Regions from separate parts of the Nakamurella sp. genome, predicted to be linked through region 2. Evidence: riboswitches for the same ligand, from Rfam matches in the RefSeq annotation. Region 2 holds a riboswitch; the other holds the start of a gene.
The links. A riboswitch is a leader RNA that binds a small molecule or an ion and turns the genes downstream of it on or off. The one in region 2 is predicted to bind cyclic di-AMP.
Positions count from the first base shown of each region.

Region 1: another riboswitch for cyclic di-AMP. It lies ahead of ACOJUF_RS07230 (C40 family peptidase); the one in region 2 lies ahead of ACOJUF_RS23230 (transglycosylase family protein).

Region 1 covers NZ_JBMDXT010000144.1:4,484-9,281, forward strand. Annotated here, with positions in the region: gene ACOJUF_RS07225 (glycosyltransferase family 4 protein) at 46-1,170, opposite strand; gene ACOJUF_RS07230 (C40 family peptidase) at 1,281-2,522, opposite strand; cyclic di-AMP (ydaO/yuaA leader) riboswitch at 2,531-2,721, opposite strand; gene ACOJUF_RS07235 (hypothetical protein) at 2,959-3,183, opposite strand; gene ACOJUF_RS07240 (HIT family protein) at 3,204-3,686, opposite strand; partial or broken gene ACOJUF_RS07245 (NYN domain-containing protein) at 3,683-4,798, opposite strand, start outside.
Region 2 covers NZ_JBMDXT010000514.1:1,549-16,302, forward strand. Annotated here, with positions in the region: gene ACOJUF_RS23220 (DUF2252 domain-containing protein) at 1-231, opposite strand, end outside; gene ACOJUF_RS23225 (glucose-1-phosphate adenylyltransferase family protein) at 431-1,630, opposite strand; cyclic di-AMP (ydaO/yuaA leader) riboswitch at 2,035-2,233, shown strand; gene ACOJUF_RS23230 (transglycosylase family protein) at 2,239-3,018, shown strand; gene ACOJUF_RS23235 (MFS transporter) at 3,105-4,769, shown strand; gene ACOJUF_RS23240 (putative quinol monooxygenase) at 4,752-5,072, opposite strand; gene ACOJUF_RS23245 (DUF3500 domain-containing protein) at 5,160-6,311, shown strand; gene ACOJUF_RS23250 (zinc-binding alcohol dehydrogenase family protein) at 6,341-7,357, opposite strand; gene ACOJUF_RS23255 (hypothetical protein) at 7,413-7,679, shown strand; gene ACOJUF_RS23260 (SRPBCC family protein) at 7,730-8,206, opposite strand; gene ACOJUF_RS23265 (RpiB/LacA/LacB family sugar-phosphate isomerase) at 8,231-8,710, shown strand; gene ACOJUF_RS23270 (VOC family protein) at 8,715-9,179, shown strand; gene ACOJUF_RS23275 (YciI family protein) at 9,518-9,673, shown strand; gene ACOJUF_RS23280 (RNA polymerase sigma factor) at 9,666-11,297, shown strand; gene ACOJUF_RS23285 (BMC domain-containing protein) at 12,486-12,782, shown strand; gene ACOJUF_RS23290 (helix-turn-helix domain-containing protein) at 12,935-14,754, opposite strand, start outside.

The DNA.
Region 1 (4,798 bases), on a different contig from region 2:
TCACGCGATCCGGCGGGAACCGATCACCCGATCGGGCGTCGGGGGTCAGCCGGAGAGCAACTCGGCCAGCCGGCCGGCCGATGCGTCCCAGTTCCACGCCTGCGTCACCCAGCGCCGGCCGTTGGCGCCCATCGCCGCGGCCCGGGCCGGGTCGGCCAGCAGATCGGCGATCGCGGTGGCGACCGCCGGCACGTCGCGCCCGTCCACCACGGTGCCGGTGCGGCCCTCCTGCACCGTCTCCGGCGCCCCGCCCGACCGGCCCGCCACCACCGGGAGCCCGGTGGCCGCGGCCTCCAGGAAGACCAGCCCCAGGCCCTCCACGTCGAGCCCGAGCCCGCGGGTGCGGCACGGCATGGCGAACACGTCGGCGGCTGCGTAGTGCGCCGGCAGGTCGGACCACGGCACGGCGCCGGTGAGCCGGACCCGGCCGGCCAGGCCCAGGCGGTCGACCAGACCGGTCAGCCGGGTCCGGTCCGGCCCGTCGCCGACGATCAGCATGCGCGCGTCGGGGGCCAAAGTGCGGATCCGGTCGGCCGCGCGGATCAGCGAGTCCTGGCCCTTGCGCGCCACCAGCCGCGACACCGACACGACCAGCGGGGCCTCCCCCAGCCCGTACCGGCGGCGGATCGCGGCGCGGGCCACGGGATCGGGCCGGTAGGTCTGGGTCAGCACGCCGGGCGGCAGGTACTCCAGGGCCGCCATCGGCCCCAACGCGGAGGCGATCCGCCGGCGGGCGTAGTGACTGACGAACGTCAGCACGTCGTTGACGCGGCCGATCCGGCGCAGTGCCCGCCGGGCGCCCGGCACCATCGACCAGCCGACCTCGTGGCCGTGCGTGCAGGCGACGGTGCGGACGACGCCCTCGGCGCGCAGGGCCGGCGTCAGCAATCCCAGCGGCGCCGCCGCCCCGTACCAGACCGCCCCGATGCCGTGGTCGCGGATCAGCTCGACCGCCCGGGTGCGGACCGCCGAGCCGGGCAGCATCAGCGAGCCGGGATGCCGGTAGACCGGAAAGGGCTGCCGCGCATCGAAGTCCGCGGCGCCGGGCCAGGCCGGGGCGTACACCACCAACCGATCGGCCGGCAGCCGCTGGGCCAGCGCCAGCAGGTAGGACTGGATTCCCCCGGCCCGGGGCGGAAAGTCGTTGGTCACCAACAGCGTTCGCCGCACGAGTGGCGCACCCACGACCCTTCTGCGCACGACCCTGCGGCGCCGGACGGACCCCGGGGCGATCCGCCCCGGGTGGGGCCGAGCCTAGCGGCCCGGCCCGCCGTCGTGGGTCAGCCGGTCACCCGGTGGCCGGTGGCGTTCGGGCCGGCCCCGCTCACCGAGGTGACGTACACCGGACGCGACTCGGTCGAGGCGTGCACGACCTGGCCGTTGCCGATGTACATGGCCACGTGCGAGACCGGCGAGTAGTAGGTGACCAGATCGCCCGGCTGCAACTGGCTCAGCGGCACCGAGGGCAGGCCGGCCTGGCCGCCGGAGGTGCGCGGGATGCTGACGCCGGCCTGCGCCCACGCCCAGGAGGTCAGGCCGGAGCAGTCGAACGCGTTCGGCCCGGCGGCCCCGTAGACGTACGGCGAGCCGACCTTGGACAGCGCGGCGGCCACGGCGACCGCGGCGGCCCCACTGGCGGCCGGGGCACTGGGCGCGGAGCTCTCGCTGGTGGCCGCGGAGGAGTCGGCGATCGCGGTCCGGTCGGAGCGGCTGGCCGCCTGCGGGGCCGGGTCGGCCGCGGCCGGCGCGGCCTCGGCCGCGGCGTTCGCGGCCGCATTGGCCTGCTCCTGCGCGGCGTCGGCGGCGGCGCGCTCCTGCTGGGACAGCGAGTCGTAGAGGGCCTTGTACCGGGCCGCCTCGGCGTCCAGGTCGGTCTTGCGGGCGGTCACGTCGGCGGTCGCCTGCTGCGCACCGGCGGCGGCGGCGTCCGCATCGGCCTTGGCCTGGGTGGCGGCGGCGGCCGCGGCATCGGCCTGGGCCTTGGCCTGCGCGGCGGTGTCCCGCGCGGCGATGGCCTCGTTCAGGGTCTGCTGGGAATCGGCGGCGACCCGGTCCAGGGAGCTCACCTGGTCCAGGAAGTCCTCGGCGGAGCCTGCGGTCAGCATGACCGACATGCCGTCCAGCCGGGCACCGCGGAAGCTGGCGTTGGCGAAGGCGTCGACCTTGGCCTGGTAGCCGGCGGCGGCCGCATCGGCCTGCGCGGCCTGGCCGGAGGCGGCCTGCGCGGCGGCGGCGGCCGCGGTGACCTGCTCACCGGCGGCGGCGGCGGCCGCGGTGGCGGCCGACTCCTTCTCCTGGGCGACCAGGAGTTCCTCGTTCAGCGCACCCGCGCGGTGCGAGCTGTCCAGGTAGGCCTGCTGGGCCTGGTCGGCGGTGGTCGGATCGGTCGGGTCGGCGAGCGCCGAGCCGGTCCAGAGCATGCTCGCGGAGAGCATCACGATCGCGCCGATGGCGACACCACGGGAACGTCGACGAAGGCTGTTCGTCATGGCCGGCCGTGGCCGGGCGTGCAGGGTCGCCACAGCAGGCGTACCTTCCTCCTCGCCGCCTACCGAGTTAGCTGACGGATTCGGGCCAGGAAGTTAGCCCTACCCCGGGCCGGATGCGGGCAGCCGTCAGCCACTCGCGCTCGACCAGGGGATTCACCCCAGACACACCTGGTTCCCCGGTTCGGCGTGCCACGCATGCCAGCGCGGGCGGCCGATTCGGCGGGACCTCCGGGACCACCCGATTGGTGGAAGCGGCCGAAGGTCTCGGATAGGTTACGAGACCCAACCCGAAAGAGTCCAGTCGAGATGGGAAAGTTGTGGACAACACGATGCAATCGCATCGGTGACGGTCCGTCCTCACCACCCTGACCTGCGCAGACGCCCGAGCTCGCGGGCACGTTCCGGCCGTGACCCAACTGAGACCACTGTCACACCCGGTGAACGGGGCAGCCTGCTGGACATCTGCCGGTCACCCGGCGGCCCGGTCCCCCGGTCGATGGACGGGCACCAGACGCAGCGGCGGGACCAGGCCGGACTCGGCCAATGCGCCGATCGCCGACCGTTCGGCCTCGTCCCATTCGATACCGTCCGGCGTCGACCCCAGCAGGACGGTGACCACGCACCCGCCGCAGGCGTTTCCCTTGACCGCGCAGTGATCGCAATCGACGTGCATGACGCGCTCCGTTCCCGTCATCGCCGGACTCTCCGGCTCTTTCAGGTGCTCGGTGCGGACGGTAGCGACGACCTCCGACAGTGCTCCCGCAGCGCGTCCAGGACGGCCCGGTGCTCCGCCGCCGGCGCCGCGGGGGCGCCCGGGACGACCATCGCCGGGCCGCCGGCCAGCGCGTCGCCGGCGCGGTGCGGGGCGAGGTTCACGTGGAAGTGGGCGACCCGCTCCCCGAAGACGGCGGCATAGACCAGGTCGGCGCCGGTCGCCGTCCGGAGCGCGGCGGTGACCGCGGCCAGCACGGGCCCGAAGCTGCTCGCCTCCGGCCCGTCCAGATCCGTGACGTACGGGATGTGCCGCACCGGCTCCAGGTGCGCGAAGCCCGGCACCGGGCCGTGCCCGACCACCGACAGCCGCCACCGACCGTCCGTCCACACCCGGGTGCGGCCGAAGAAACGATCGGCCTCGTCCGGACGGCACAGCAGGCAGTCCGCCGCCGGTCGGGCCGGCCCATCCACCGGGGCCGTCACCCGCCCGCTCCCCCGGGCCCGCCGGTGAGCAGGGCGAGGAACACCGACGACGGCCCGGACCGCGCGCCCGTGCGTACCGCATGATCGGCGACCCGGCGGTCCGAGCTGATCACGACCACCGGACGTCCGGTCGGTTCGGCCCGGACCAGGTCGGCGATCACGTCGTCGGCCTGCACCCCGGGGGCCGAGAACAGCACCCGGACGCCCCGCGCGAACGGCCGGGTGGTGGTCACCGCCGCGCCGTCGAACACCACCGTCACCTCGGCCGAGGTCCGGGCGGCCAGCGCGGACAGCTGCCGCACCAGCCGGTCCCGCTGGTCGGCCAGCGACAGTTCGGCGAACCCGGTCTTGCTGACGTTGTAGCCGTCGACGATCAGGTGGGTCCCGGGCAGACCCACCCAGGCGGCGAGCCGGACCGGATCGGCCGTGCGCCGGTCGGTGGCCGGCTCGGCCATGCCGGACGCCACCACCTCGGCCGGGGCCGGGCCGCCGCCGATCAGGTCCCACTCGCGACGCAGCCCCGACGCCGCCGCCTCGAGCACCTGCAGCAGCAGGTCGAGCCGGCGGTCGTCGGCGGCCCGCCGGTCGTCGCTGGTCTCCCGGAGCTTGCGCACGTTCTCCGCGGCGGCGTCGGCCCGGCCGGCGGCCGCCCTGGCCTGCTCCTGCCAGACCTGGGCCTGCTGCCGCGTCCGCGCCAGTTCCTGTTCCAGGGCCTGCGCCCGGGACCGTTCGGCGGCCAGCTGGTCCTGCATCTCCCGCACCCGGGTGCCCTGCTCGCGCAGCCGCTTCTTGAGCCGCTCGGCCTCGGCCCCGGACTCGACCGGCGGGGCCGCCGCCTGCGCGGCGAGCCGGCTCTCGGCCCGGGCCAGGCGGGCGGTCGTGGCCCGCAGCTCCTGCTCCAGGTCACCGATCCGGGCGCGGGCGTCGGTGCGGCCCTGCGCCGCGGCGGCCCGGTCGAGCAGCTCCGGCGCGTCGGGGGACCGGAGCAGCACCGCGCGGGCGGCGGCCGACGCCGGGTCGTCGCCGGTCGACTCCGCGAGCCCGGCGACGTGTTCGGCGACCATCGCCCGGAACACCTCGTCGTGCCGGACCGCGTCGGTCAGCACCCCGGC
Region 2 (14,754 bases):
CAACCAGTCGAGCCGGCCCTCGTGCGAATCCATGATCAGCTGCACCGGATCGGGGCGGCCCAGCGGCGGCGCCCAGTCGCCCAGCGACTGCCGGGACACCTTGTCCCGCAGGTCACGACCCATCCGGAAGCGGTCGGCCCGGGCGGTCGGCCGCTTGGACAGCGAGGCGAACGACTCGCTGTCCGCGGAGGCCAGGACGACGTGCCCGCGAGATTTGTTGCGCCCGATCACACGCGGACCCTAACGCCACCGGGCGCGGTGCGCGCGGACGCCTCCCCGCCCGCTTCCACCCCACCCTCCCCGCGCGGATCAACAAGCCCGGCGCGGACGACATCGGCGACCCGTGTCCCACCGGTCACATCCGGGGTGACTCGATCCGCGCAGCAGTCCACAACAGTGCCCCCGAACGGGGACCCGGAGCGGATCGGAATCAGCGGGAACGCCGGATCAGGTCCCGCGGGCGCCGAGGCTCGATCTCGGTCCCCGGGCCGAGTTCGGTGTCGGCGGCAATGCGCCGGTGCGACCCGACCAGCACCGGACGCACCGCGTTGACCGCGCCGAGCCGGGCGCGCCGGCCGACGACGCTGCCTTCGGCGATCACCGACCGCGCCACGGTGGCCCCGGACCGGACCACCACGTCGTCCATCAGCACGCTGTGCCGCACCTCGGCCCCCCGCTCGACGACGACGCCCGGCCCCAGGACCGAGTTGACCACCACGCCGGCGACGACCGCGCCGGGCGACAGCGCGGCCCGGTCCAGCGAGGCCGTGCGCCGCACGAGGGCCGGCCCCCGCACCGGCATCGAGGTCAGGATCGGCCAGTCCGGGTCGTCCAACCGCAGCGGCGGGCGATCGCGCAGCAGTTCCAGTTGCCCGTCCAGGTAGGCGGTGGGGGTGCCCAGGTCCCGCCAGTGGCCGTCGTGCCGGACCTCGGCGACGACGCCCCCGGCGACCAGCCGGGGGAGCAGCCGCTCGCCGTAGTCGCCCAGTTCGCCGTCCCGGTGCAGGTCGCGCAGCTGCTCGGCCAGGACGTCCGGTCGATAGGCGAACACCTCGGTGCCGACACAGCGTCCCGACGGTCGGTCCGGTTTGTAGTCGACCGCCCGCACCCGGCCGTCCGCGGCCTGCACGACGAGGTAGCGGGAGACGTCGGTGCCGGGCGGCATGACGGTGGTCACCACCGTCGCGTCGGCGGCCGCGTCCAGGTGCGTGGCGATGACGGTGCGCAGGTCCAGGGTGAGCAGGTGGTCGGCGCTGCAGACCAGCAGCACGTCGGGGGCGAAGGCGTCGATGACCGGCCAGTTGCGGATCAGGGCGTCGGCATTGCCCGACGCGAAGCCGTCCTCCGGCGGGCCCTCGAAGGGAGCGAGGATCCGGAAGCCGCCGCGGGTGCGGTCCAGGTCCCACGGCCGCCCGCCGGCCAGGTGCTCGGCGAGCAGGTGGGGCTCGTACTGCTGCAGGACCCAGACGTCGGCCAGCCCGCTGTGCGTCGCGTTCGACAGCGCGATGTCGATGAGCCGGTAGGTGCCGCCGACGGGCAGGGACGGCTTGGCCCGGCCCGTCGTGAGCGGCCCCAGCCGCGAACCGCGACCGCCGGCCAGGACCACCACCAGGACGCGCACACGGCTCATTCCCTGAGTCTTCCCCGGGTGCGTGCCGACCACGCGGAGTTTCGCCGGGCAAACAACGGGTACCTCGTCTTTCGGTGCGACCGGGCGCCGGTGCACACTCTGTGCGACGGCTGTGGGCCGCCCCACCGGCGTCTGTGCTGTGGACTGCTCCGAACGGGTGAATTTCGGGGAGTGACCCTGCCCGGCTCTCCGGGCCGGACCGGCCGCGGGTGCACCCCGGTTCAGCAGCGCAAACGGGCCGCGACGGTTGGTCGGGTCGATCGTTACCATTCCGTTATGTCCAGATCGGTGCCCTGGACATTCCCGGACCGGTCCGTATCGTCTGTCTGGGCCGGGTTTTCGACCGGCAACCACGTCCACAACCCTCCGGGCCAACGCGCCGAGTGCTGTCCGCTCCGGCCCGGAGACCGTCATCGCAGAAAGGCTAGGACAGCAGCGGGGAAACCAACTTCGGGAGCCGCACGGCTTCCTTGGGGTGAATCCGGCACCGTTTCGGCGGGCCGGACGGGCGATCCCCTGCACCCATTCGCCGGCCGCATCGCGGCGGCCCTGGGTCGCGCCCGAACCCGACAGCTCACCTCGCAGGCGTAGCTAGGGGAAACAACCACATGACGCGTCGTACTGTCGCACGCCATCGCAAGCCCACCAAGGCTCGCACCCTCGCCCTCCGGGGCGCCACCGTCGGCGTCGTCGCCGGCGCCGCCGCCCTCGGCCTGGGCGCCGGAACCGCCTCCGCCGCGCCGGATTCGACCTGGGACTCCGTCGCGCAGTGCGAGAGCAGCGGCAACTGGTCGATCAACACCGGCAACGGGTACTACGGCGGCCTGCAGTTCTCCCAGTCGACCTGGAACGCCTACGGCGGCCAGGACTATGCCGCCCGGGCCGACCTGGCCACTCGTGAGCAGCAGATCGCGGTCGCCGAGAAGACCCTGGCCGGCCAGGGCTGGGGCGCCTGGGCCTGCGCGTACGCGGGCGGGGGCGAAGGCCCGACCCAGCGTTCGGTGAGCGGCTCGTCCTCGTCGTCCTCGGATTCGTCGTCCTCGTCCTCGGATTCGTCCTCGTCGTCCTCGTCGTCCTCCAACCAGGACAGCAGCAGCTCGCAGGCCTCGCGCGGCAGCCGCAGCACCGACAACGACAGCGAGCAGTCGAGCCCCCGCGGCAGCCGGTCCTGGAACCAGGACGCCGCCGACACCAGCTCGTCGTCCTCCTCGGTCAGCTCGGGCAGCGCCGCCGACGGCACCTACACCGTGGTGTCGGGCGACACCCTCTACAAGATCGCCGCGGCGAACGGGGTGTCCGGTGGCTGGGAGGCCGTCTACCAGGCCAACTCCGACATCATCCCGGACCCCGATCTGATCTACCCGGGCCAGGTCATCCGCATTCCGTGACCTGACGCATCCGGGTCCGCCCGGGGTCGATCCACAGCGCGATCGGCCCCGGCCGGACACCCCTGCGAGCCCGGTAGCATCCGGACGTGGGGGGACGCCGGATTGCCGTGACCGCGGCCGGCACGGCGGTCCTGCTCGCCGCCCTCGACGCCTACGTCGTCGTGGGCCTGCTGGTCGACATGGTGCTCGACCTGGGTATTCCGGTGAACCGCCTGGAGCGGGCCACCCCGATCGTCACCGGCTTCCTCCTGGGCTACGTCGCGGCCATGCCGCTGCTGGGCCAGGTGTCCGACCGGTTCGGTCGCCGGCGGGTGCTCCAGCTGTGTCTGCTCGGCTTCGCCGCCGGGTCGGCGATCACCGCAGCTGCCGGGTCCGTCCCGCTGCTGATCGCCGGGCGGGTGGTGCAGGGCGTGGCCGGGGGCGCCCTGCTCCCCGTCACCATGGCCCTGGTCGCCGACCTCTGGCCGGAGCCGCGCCGGGCCGGCGCCCTGGGCGCGGTCGGCGCCGCGCAGGAGATCGGCAGCGTGCTCGGCACGCTGTACGGGGTGGCGGTCGCCGGCCTGTTCGCGTCCTGGCCGTTCTTCGCCGAGCTCCAGCCGGACGGCTGGCGCTGGGTCTTCTGGCTCAACGTGCCGCTGGCGGCCCTGGCCATGCTCGTCGTGCAGCGCACCGTGCCCGCCGGCGTCCGCACGCCCGGTGCCGGGGTGGACGTCGTCGGCGGCGGTCTGCTCGCGCTGGCGCTCGGCCTGCTGGTCGTCGCGCTCTACAACCCCGATCCGGCCCGCGCGGTGCTGCCCCCGTGGGGTTGGCCCGGCCTGGCCGGCGCGGCGGCGGCGCTCGCCGCCGTCGTGCTCTGGGAACGCCGCGCAAGGATCCGGCTGCTCGACCCGGCCGGGGTGCGGTTCCGGCCCTACCTGCTCGCCCTGGGCGTCAGTGCCGTCTCCGGTGCGGCGCTGATGGTCACCCTCGTCGACGTCGAGCTGTTCGCCCGGACCCTGCTCGGGTTCGATGCCACGCAGGCCGCCCGGCTCGTGGCCCGGTTCCTGCTGGCCCTGCCCGTCGGCGCGGTCGCCGGCGGTCTGTTGACCCGCCGCATCGCCGAACGATGGGTGGCCGCCGCCGGTCTGCTGTTCGCCGCGGTCGGGTTCCTGCGCCTGGGGCGATGGACGGCAGCCGTCCCGGAGGCGGTCTACCCGCTGGGGTTACCCGTTCTGGACACCGACCTGGCCGTCGTCGGTCTCGGTCTCGGCCTGGTCATCGCCCCGCTGTCGGCGGTCGCGCTCCGGGTGGTGCCCGGGCGGTCCCACGGCGTCGCCGCGGCCGGGGTCGTGGTCGCCCGGATGACCGGGATGCTGGTCGGGCTGGCCGCCCTGACCGCGTTCGGCCTCTGGCGGTTCGGCCGCCTGACCGCCGGCCTGGTGCCGCCGCTGCCGTTCGGGCTGTCCGGCGAGCAGTTCGACCGGCGGCTCGCCGCCTACACCCAGGGGTTCCTGGACGCCCTGGAGCGCGAGTACCAGGAGATCTTCCTGGTCACCGCGGGGCTCTGCCTGGTCGGGGCGGCGCTGGCGCTCCTGCTGCCCCGCCCCGACCGGGCGGCCACGGTGCCGTCGGGTGATTCGGCTCCGTCGGGCGATCCGGCTCCGTCGGGCGATCCGACACCGTCGGGCGATGCGACACCGTCGGGCGATTCGGCTCCGTCGGGCGATGCGGCACCGTCGGGCGATCCGGCTCCGTCAGGCGATCCGGCGTAGCCGGGTGATCGTCAGGCCCGGATCGGCCACCAGGTCGCCGAGCCGGCCGGCGAAGTCCACCAGGTGCGGTGCGGCCAGGTGCTGGTCGAGAAGCTCGCCGCTCTCCCAGTTCTCGTACAGATAGAACAGGTCGGGGTCGTCCGTGCCCTGGTGCAGGTCGTAGTTGACGAAACCCTGTTCCGCGCTGGTCGGCCCGACCAGGGCGGTGAGCGCGTCCTGCAGCTCCTGCCGCTTGCCCGGCTTGGCCCGCATGTGGGCGATGACGGTGAGCAGTCCGGGATTGTCGTCCGTCGGGGTGGTCATCGTTGACTCCTTGGGTCGTCGTGTTCGCCGGCCGGCGGCCGTGCCGAATTGTGGCCCAGCATCGACGGGAGCGCTAGATTGCCCCGCATGACGCAGGCATCCGCCGCCCGTCGGGAGATCGCGACGGCCATGGCCGCCGCCGCGCAGGCCTGGCTGGACACGCTCGACGACGAGCAGCGCGCGATCGGCGTCGGCCACGCACCGGCCGACGACGCCACCGACGCCGAGCGTCGACGCTGGTTCTACACGCCGACCGACCACGGCGGCCTGACCGTGCACCAGCAGCGACCCGACCAGCACCGCGCGGTGATGCGCCTGATCTCCACCGGCCTGTCCACCCCGGCGTACGTCACGGTCGCCACGATCATGGGCCTGGAGAACGTGCTCGACCAGCTCGAGGGGTTCGTCACCCGGTTCGACCGGGTGCGTGGGCGCGATCCCGGCCTGTACTACCTGCGGGTCTTCGGGGAGCCGGGCGGCTCCCGGCCGTGGGGCTGGCGGTTCGGCGGGCATCACGTCTCGCTCAACAATCTGGTCGTGGACGGCGCGCTGGTGGCGTCGACACCACTGTTCCTGGGGGCCGACCCGGCGGCGTCGCCGCTGCTCGGGGGCGCGGTCAACCGCCCGCTCGGCCGGGTCGAGGACCTCGGCCGGGATCTGGTCCGGTCGCTGCACGGCGACGTCCGGCGGCGGGCCATCCTGCTGCCCCGGGCGCCGGCCGACCTGGTCGCCGCCAACCGGACCGTCGTCGCCGACGGCGACCGCACCATCCCGCTGGTCGGCATCTGGCGGGACGAACGGTTCCCGGACCCGGCGGAACAGGCCAAGCTGCAGGCATTGTCGGACCGGTTCGACGAGAACGCCGGCCTCTCCGACGCCGACCACGAGATCGTGTCGTACACGGTGGCCCCCAAGGGGGTCGCGGCGGCCGAATTCGACGGCGACCAGCGGGCGCTGCTCGGTGCCCTGCTGGAGACCTACTTCGGTCGGGTACCGGCCGCGGTCTCGCCGGCGGAGCGGTACCTGGACGACGCGGTGCTCGACCAGGTGCACTTCGCCTGGGCCGGCCCGACGGACCAGGGCCGGCCGCACTACTACCGGATCCAGGGTCCCGATCTGCTGATCGAATGGGACAACACGCAGCGCGATGCCAACCACGCCCACTCGGTCTGGCGGGATCCGGGCCGGGACTTCGGCATGGACGTGCTGGCCGCCCACCGGGCGGCGCACCGGCACTGAAGGCGCCGGTGCCGGTCGAGCGGCGCCGATCAGCGACCCGGCACGAGGACGGCGGCGCCGGTAACCCGGTCGGCGGCCAGGTCGGCCAGCGCGCGGTCGGCCGCCGTCAACGGGTAGGGCGTCGTCGTCACCCGCAGGCGGTACCGGCCGGCGAGCGCCAGGAACTCCCGGCCATCGGCCCGGGTGTTCGCGGTCACGCTGCGCACCTCGCGTTCGTAGAACAGTTCGGTCTCGTAGTGCAGCACCGGGACGTCGGAGAGGTGGATGCCGGCGATGGCGAGCACCCCGCCCCGGTCCAGGGCGCGCAGGGCGGCCGGTACCAGCTCCCCGGCCGGCGTGAAGTTGATGGCGGCGTCGAGCTTCTCGGGCGGCTCGTCGGCGGCCGCGCCCACCCATTCGGCACCGAGCGAGCCGGCCAGATCGCGGGCCGCGGCGGACCGGGTCATCACGAACACCCGGGCGTCCAGCGCCGCGATCGCCAGTTGCGCGGTCAGGTGGGCGCTGGCGCCGAATCCGTAGATGCCCAGCCGGCCGCCGGGCGGCAGCGCGCTGCGGCGCAGCGCGCGGTAGCCGATGATGCCGGCGCACAGCAGCGGTGCCAGGTCGGTGTCGGCGTAACCGTCCGGCAGCGGGTAGGCGAAATCGGCCGGCACCGTGGCGAACTCGGCGTAGCCGCCGTCGGCGTCCCAGCCGGTGTACGCCGACCGCGGGCAGAGGTTCTCGGCGCCCCGCCGGCAGTACCGGCAGTCCCCGCAGGTGTGTCGCAGCCACGCGATGCCCACCCGGTCGCCGATCCGCGCGCCCCGATCGTCGCCCACCCCGCCGCCGGAGGCCACCACCTCACCGACGACCTCATGGCCGGGCACGACGCGGGGCCGGTGGACCGGCAGGTCCTGCTCGGCGACGTGCAGGTCGGTGCGGCAGACCCCGCAGGCCAGCACCCGTACGAGCAGCTCGCCCGGCCCGGGTTCGGGCACGGGCACCCGAGCCGCCCGTAGGGGCCGGCCGGCGATCGGACCGGGGGCGGCGACCTGCCAGGCCGTCATCGACGCGGGCGCGGTGGTCACCCTCCCAGGATGGACCTGTTCCTAGGATGGTCGGGTGGACACCTGGATCTGGATCGGTCTCGTGACGCTGGCCGTCGTCACCATCCCGTTCCTGGCGATCCGCCGGTCCGCCCGCAACCGGGTCGACCCGACGACCCTGAGCATCGACTCCGATCTGGCCCACCGGGTGCGGGTGCTGTGCCGTCAGGACCAGAAGGTGCAGGCGGTCAAGGAACTGCGCGACGCCACCGGGCTGGGCGTCCGTGACGCCCTGACGATCGTCGAGAAGCTCGCCGCCAGCGATCCGCGCGCGCGGGGCTGAGGCGCGGTCGGGCTTCGGGGTCCGGGTTTCGGGGTCCGGGCGAGCCGGGCTCAGGCGGTGGCACCGACCGCGGCCAGGATCTCCCGGTCCCGGCACGCCGCGCCGAAGGCCTCGATGCGCCGGCGGATCTCCCGGCCGAGCAGCCACTGACCGATCGGCTCGGCGACGCGGCGCACGGCGGCGGGCCGGATCGAGTAGGTGTACTTCCAGACCGCCCGGGTGCCCTTCGGGTGCACCTCGAAACGCCAACCGCCGCCGAACCGGGCGAAGAACCACGGCCCGTCGACCATCGTCATGCCCACGCTCGTGGGCGGCCGGTAGGACACGTACTCGCTGGTCATCGCCGGGCCGAGCCGGGCCAGCGTCCGCGTCCGGACCCCCTTGCCCGGCTCGGTCGCGCCGTCCAGGAAGTACTGGCGCCGGATGAACGGGTCCCAGGACAGGCGCAGCGATCCGGTCGTCTGGGACACCGCGAAGGCCACCGCCGGCGGTACCGGCACGACGACCTCGGCGCTGACCTGCGGCATGGGCACCACGGTAACGTGCCTCCCGTGCGCATCTCCGTCTCCGCCGACGAGGACACCGGCGTCGCCCGCGTCGTCCTGGACGAGCTGCGGGCCCGGGGCCACGAGACCATCGGGCACGGTGCGCTGGCCGCGGGGGAGCGGGCGGACTGGGCGTGGGCGACGGAGGCGACCGCCCGGGACGTCGCGTCCGGCCGCGCCGACGCCGGCGTCGTCTGCTGCTGGACCGGCACCGGGGCGAGCATCGCCGCCAACAAGGTGCCCGGCGTGCGCGCCGCGCTGTGCTGGGACGCGCCGACCGCCGCCGGCGCCCGGACCTGGAACGACGCCAACGTGCTCGCCCTGTCGCTGCGGTGGACGTCCCGAGCCGTGCTCACCGAGATCCTCGACGCCTGGTTCGGTGCCGAGGTGTCGGCCGACGCGGGGGACCGGGCCAACGTCGATCACCTCGACCGGATCGGCCCGTCCGACCGGGCCACGCCGGGCCGCCCGGGTGTGGCACCGTGACCCGGTGACCAGTACCGCCCCGTCCGGGCCGCCCCCCGCCATCACGCCGCTGGGCTACAGCCACGTCCGGCTGACCGTCACGGACATCGGACGCAGCAAGGCGTTCTACCGGTGGCTCTTCGACATCGAACCCGCCCGCGACTTCACCGATCAGGCCGGCGATCCCACCGTCCGCGACGATCCGCAGCGGATCTATGGCGGGTGCTCCTTCCGGTTCGGCGACCAGATCCTGGGACTTCGACCGGTGGCCCCGCCCACCGACCGATTCGACCCGGATCGGGTCGGGCTGGATCACGTGAGCTTCGCCGTCGGCTCGGTGCAGGACCTGCGCGACGCCGCCGCCCGGCTGACCGCGGCCGGGGTCACCCACGGCGGCGTGGTCGACCTGCCCGCCTTCGGGGTCGTCATCCTGTCCGTCCAGGATCCCGACGACATCAATCTGGAGTTCGCGGCGCCGCGGCCCGCCTGATGGCACCCCGGCAGGAATCTCGGTCCATCGGCTGTCGATCCGGCCCGGCGGCTGCGTCAACGGGGCAGCGGGCGGGACCATCCGGCCGCCGCGGGTCGCGATCGACCCACCGGACAGCGACACGAGGGGACCCCCGATGGAGTACATGGTGCTGATCTACCGCGACGAGGCGGACGCGCCCGAGTACGGCTCGACCGCGTGGGAGCAGATGATGGCCGGCTTCCTGGCCTTCAACCAGCGGCTGATCGACGGGGGGGCACTGGATCGCCGGCGGCGGCCTGCAGACCACGGCGTCGGCGACGACGGTCCGGCTCGCCCGAGGGGCGGCGCCGACGATCCTGGACGGGCCGTACGCCGAGACCAAGGAACAGCTCGGCGGCTTCTACCTCGTCCGCGCGCAGACCCTGGACGAGGTGCTCGACCTGGCCCGGGGGCTGCCCGTCGACGGCGCGATCGAGGTGCGGCCGCTCACCTTCCGGCCGACCGGTGACTGACGGTCCATCGGCCGGACGCGGGGCCGTCGATACGGCGGTCACCGCGCTGGCGCGGGGCGAGGGCACCCGGATGGTGGCCGTCCTCGCCCGGCGGTTCGGCGATCTCGACCTGGCCGACGAGGCCGTGCAGGACGCCCTGGTCGAGGCGCTGAACAGCTGGCCGGCGACGGGGATTCCGGCCAATCCGCCCGGGTGGCTGCGGACCGTGGCCACCCGCCGGGCGATCGACCGGATCCGCCGGGCCGGGACGGCGCACCGTCGAACCCTGGCCATGGCGCCGGATCTCGTGCCGGGCCCGGCCGTCGACCCGGACGTCGACCCGAACGGCGGGGAGCCGGCGCTGATGATCGACGACAGCGAGATCCGGGACCAGCAGCTGCGATTGATCCTGCTGTGCTGCCATCCCGCGCTCCATCCCGACGCGCAGGTCGCGCTGACCCTGCGGCTGGTGGGCGGCCTGACCACCACGGAGATCGCGGCTGCCTTCCTGCAGCCGGAGGCGACCGTCGCCCAGCGGATCGTCCGGGCCAAGCGCAAGATCCGGGACGCGCGCATCCCGCTTCGCCTGCCCGCCGACCCGAGCGAGCGGATCGGGGTGGTGCTCACCGTGCTGTACCTGGTGTTCAACGAGGGCTACCTCTCCAGGGGCGGCGCCCCCGGGCCGCGCGCCGTCCTGATGGACGAGGCCGTCCGGCTCACCGAACTGGTGATCACGCTGGCCCCGCAGGATCCGGAGGCGCGCGGCCTGCTCGCCCTGGAGCTGTTCCACCGGGCCCGCACGGCCGCTCGCTTCGACCCCGCCGGCGACCTCGTTCTGCTCGACGACCAGGACCGGTCGGCCTGGGATCTGGCGATGATCGTCCGGGCGAACCGGGTGCTGGGCACCGCGCTGGCCCGCCGCCGGCCCGGGGTGTTCCAGCTCCAGGCGCTGATCATGGCCCAGCACGCGAACGCCCGCACCGCCGGCGAGACCGACTGGCCGGCGATCGCGACCTTGTACGGGCAGCTGGCCGCGATGACCGGCTCGCCGGTGGTGGAACTGAACCACGCGGTCGCGGTCGGCCTGGCCGACGGTCCGGAGGCCGGGCTGCGCCGGCTGGCCGGGATCGAGGGGCTGTCCGGCTACCACCTGCTGCCGGCGGCGCGGGCGGAGCTGCTGCTGCGGGCCGGGCGACCCGTGCAGGCCGCGGCGGAGTTCGACCGGGCCCTGCAGCTGGCGCCGGGGGAGCCGGAACGGCGGCATCTGCAACGGCGCCGGGCGTCGGCGGGGCCGGCCGGGCCCGCCGGGTCACCCGCTCGTCCGGATCAGTCGACCGGGTCCGGAAGCGGCACCGCGCCCGGCTCGGCGTCGATGCGGAACGGTGCGCTCGGCGCGTTGATCGACGCCACCACCGCCGGGCGCAGCCCCACCGGGATCGCCACCGGCCCCGTCCCCGCCGGGACCAGCCCGAATGCCTGCAGCAGCCGCATCTTGTCGAAGACCAGCACGCTCAGCAGCGCCTGCGTTTCCTCATCCTCGGTGGCGTCGTCGGCCAGGTCGCCGATCGGCTCGGGCGGCAGCACCGCCAGGTCCTGGCCACGCTCGCTGCACAGCGTGACCAAGACGGGCAGCGTGGCGGCGTAGGCGGCGATCTCGGTCGCCGTGGGGTCGGCCGTCCGGACCAGGACGTCGGAGATCACCAGGTCCACCAGGGCCCGGCCGAGCAGGACCCGCTCCGGCGTCGCCGGGCCGTCGAGCAGGTCGGCCCGCGGCCCGCGGACGGCGCGCCGGCCCCGCACGCTGATCACCTCGCCGTCCACGGCGGCGTTCCAGGCGTCGACGAGGGCGAACGCCTCGGTGACGTCGCGGTCGGTCTCCGGCACCGGCAGCTCGTGCTGCCCGACCCACCAGGTCAGGTCACGCGGGGTGAGCAAACCCTCACCGGTGAGCTTGCGTCCCGGGCCGATCCAGGCGACCAGGGCGCGCAGGTGGTGCAGCAACGGCGTGCCGGACAGGGCGGCCCATTCTTCCTCGACGGGCGGGACGGCCACCGGCACCACGTCGCCGGGTCCCAGCCCGGTCGCCTGGACGAACAGCGCGGCGGCGTCGGCCAGCAGGCCGGGGTCGGCCGGGTCGAGATCGTCCGCCGTGGCGGCGAGATCGTCCTCCCACTCGTCGAAGTCGTCGGCGTCCCCGACGTCGAGCCCGTGGTCGGCCCCGGCACCGCCGGCACCGTCGGCACCGCCCAGCCGGGTGCTCCACTGCACCGGGAGCCGGTCGACGGGGCCGGTCGGGTCGGGGGCCGCGAGCGCCGCGCCCCGCGCCCGGTCGATCGCGGCGCGGCTGGCCCGCTCGTCGTTGTGCGGCTTCCACCGCCCGGTCTCGACGAGGAAGTCGACGAAGATCGACAGCGCCGCCGCGCCGTGCCGGGCCAGGTCACCGTCCGGGTCGAGGTGCGGCTGCTCGGCGATGACGGCGGCGATCTCGTCGATCGTCTCGGCCGGCCAGTCCGCCGGATTGGTCACGCCGAGCGCGGCCTTGATGTGCGCGAGCTGCGTGACCGCCAGCAGCATGTCGTCGGCCCGCAGGGTGCCGCTCGGGTGGTCGTCCAGCCAGTGCAGGAAGGCGATGGCCACCCGGCCGATCGCTTGTTCGGGCGTCTCGTGCCCGCCCCGCTGACGCTTCCTGTTCCGACGCCCGGCCACTCGCACTCCCCTTGCTCGCCCTGGCCGAGCCTACTGACCGGACAACCCGGCCGGATGCGCTTGTCCGGCCGGGACAGGGTCGGGCGGCGGGTTCGCCGCTAGCGTCGGGCCGAATCGAGGAGGTGCCATGACGAATGCCACCGGGGCGTTGGGCCTGATCGAGACCAGGGGTCTGGTCGGCGCGATCGAGGCGGCCGACGCCATGGTCAAGGCCGCGAACGTGCAGGTTCAGGGCTACCGCACGCTGCGCAACGGGCAGGTGTCGGTGCTGGTCCGCGGCGACGTCGGCGCGGTGACGGCGGCGGTCGACGCCGGCCGGGCCGCCGCGCAGCGGGTCGGGGAGCTCTATAGCAGCCACGTCATCCCGCGCCCGCACGGGGAGACCGAGGACGTCGTCGGGCAGGCGGTGATCCGCACCGGCTGATCCGACTGGCCCTCATCGCCACTCCGGCCGGCCTCGTCGACGCCCTCCGGACGCCGGGTCCTGCGCTGATCCAAGACCCGTCGCCGATGCCGTTTCGTCCGGTTCGGTGGGCTTTGGATCAGCGCAGTGGGCGGCGCCGGCGGGGCCGCCGCTCAGCGCAGGCCCGCCGCGTCGTCCGCGGTCTGATTGACCTGCAGCAGGCGGAGCGCGAAGTCGGCCCGCATCCGGTCCTCGTGCCGGCTCAGATCCAGCCCGGTGAGCTGCCGGATGCGTTCCAGCCGGTACCGAAGTGTCTTGTGGTGCACGAACAGTCGTTCGGCCGCGACCCGCTGGGAGCAGTCGGCGTCGAAGAATGCGCGCAGCGTGCGGATCAGCGCGCCGTCGTTGTCCCGGTCGTAGGCGACCAGCGGTCCGGTCACCTCGTCGATAAAGGTCTGCAGGTCCGGGTCGTTGCCCGAGCCGAGCAGCAGCCGGACGATGCCCAGCTCCTCGTACAGGAAGGCGTTCCGGCCGCCCAGCCGGCGGGCCGCGGCCAGTGCGGTCTCGGCTTCGCTCAGCGCGGTCGGCAGTTCGATGGGGTTGGGATGCTCCCGGCTGATGCCCCAGGCCAGCCGCAGGCCCGGCCACTCGGCGTGGACGGCGGAGCAGGTCGCGACGGCCAGGTCCTTGGCCGCGGCCCGATCGAGGTCGGCGGCGACCGCGACCAGCAGGTCGCCGCGCATGCCGGTCAGCGGCAGCCGGCGCGATCCGTCCACCGCGCGGACGGCGCGCAGCACGCCGCGCCGCACCTTGTCGGTGTGCGAGGTGTCCCAACCCTGGTCGGCGGCCAGCTCCTCGACGTTCTCGATCCGACCGTGCCAGACCCGCAGCGCACCGTGCAGGGTGATGCCGAGCTGCTGGGCCCGGGTGCGGGCGGCGACCCGGTGCTCGACCGGGCCCTGCAGCAGATCCCAGAGAACCTGGTCGACCGCCTGGGCGCGGGCCCGGGACGCCGCCCGCTCGCGCAGCAGGGCCAGCGAGCAGGCCATGGCCACCTGCCCCGCCGCCGCCTCCATCAGCTCCGCCGTCGCCTCGCCGAGCACCAGCACGACCTGGCCGACCTGGTCACCGTCGGCGTACACCGGCCGGACCCACCGGCCGGGAGCGGGGCGGCCGCGGGCGGGCAGCCGGGGCGGCAGCGACGGCCGGGCCGGCGCGGCGACGTGCGCGGCGATCAGCGCCCCGTCCGGCCCGTACACGCCGACCTCGCAGCCCAGCTCCGAGGCCACCGCATGCACGACGGCCGGCAGCCCGCCTCCCTCGATGACCGTGGTCAGCAGGCTCTGCTGCAGCCGGGAGGACCGGTCCAGCAGCGCGACCTGGCGCTGCAGCGCGTCCCGGGCCCGCTCCGCCTCCGCGGTCGCGGCCGCCTGCTCGTCGTGCAGTCGGGCGTTGTCGATCGCGACGGTGGCGATGTCGGCGAGCACGACCATCCGGCGCTCGTCGGACTCGGTGAACATCGACGGGCGGCGCCGCCACACCTCGAGCACGCCGATGAACTCGCCGTGCAACCGCAGCGGCGCGGCCAGCGCGGACCGGGTCTCCTCCTTGGCCGCCAGCGACATGAAATCCGGGCTGATCGTCCGGTCCTCCAGGTAGGTGTCGACCTTGGCCGGCCGGCCGGTGTCGAAGACCAGGCCGGCCAGACCCTGGCCGCGACGCATCCGCAGCCGGGCGGTCTCGGCGACCCGGTTGCCGACGCAGGCGCGCATCCGCACCAGATCGCCCTCCCGCAGCATCACGCCGCAGATGTCGGCATCCAGGACACGCAGGGTGCGCTCGGCGATCGTGGTGAGCACCCGGTCGACGTCGCGGACGGACAGCAACTGCTGGACGACCTCCCGCACCGCCTCGCTCTCGGGTTCGGCGTCGGCGGGCGCGGCCGCGCGGCGGACCAGCCCGAGCCAGACGCAGGCCTGGACCAGCAGCGGCC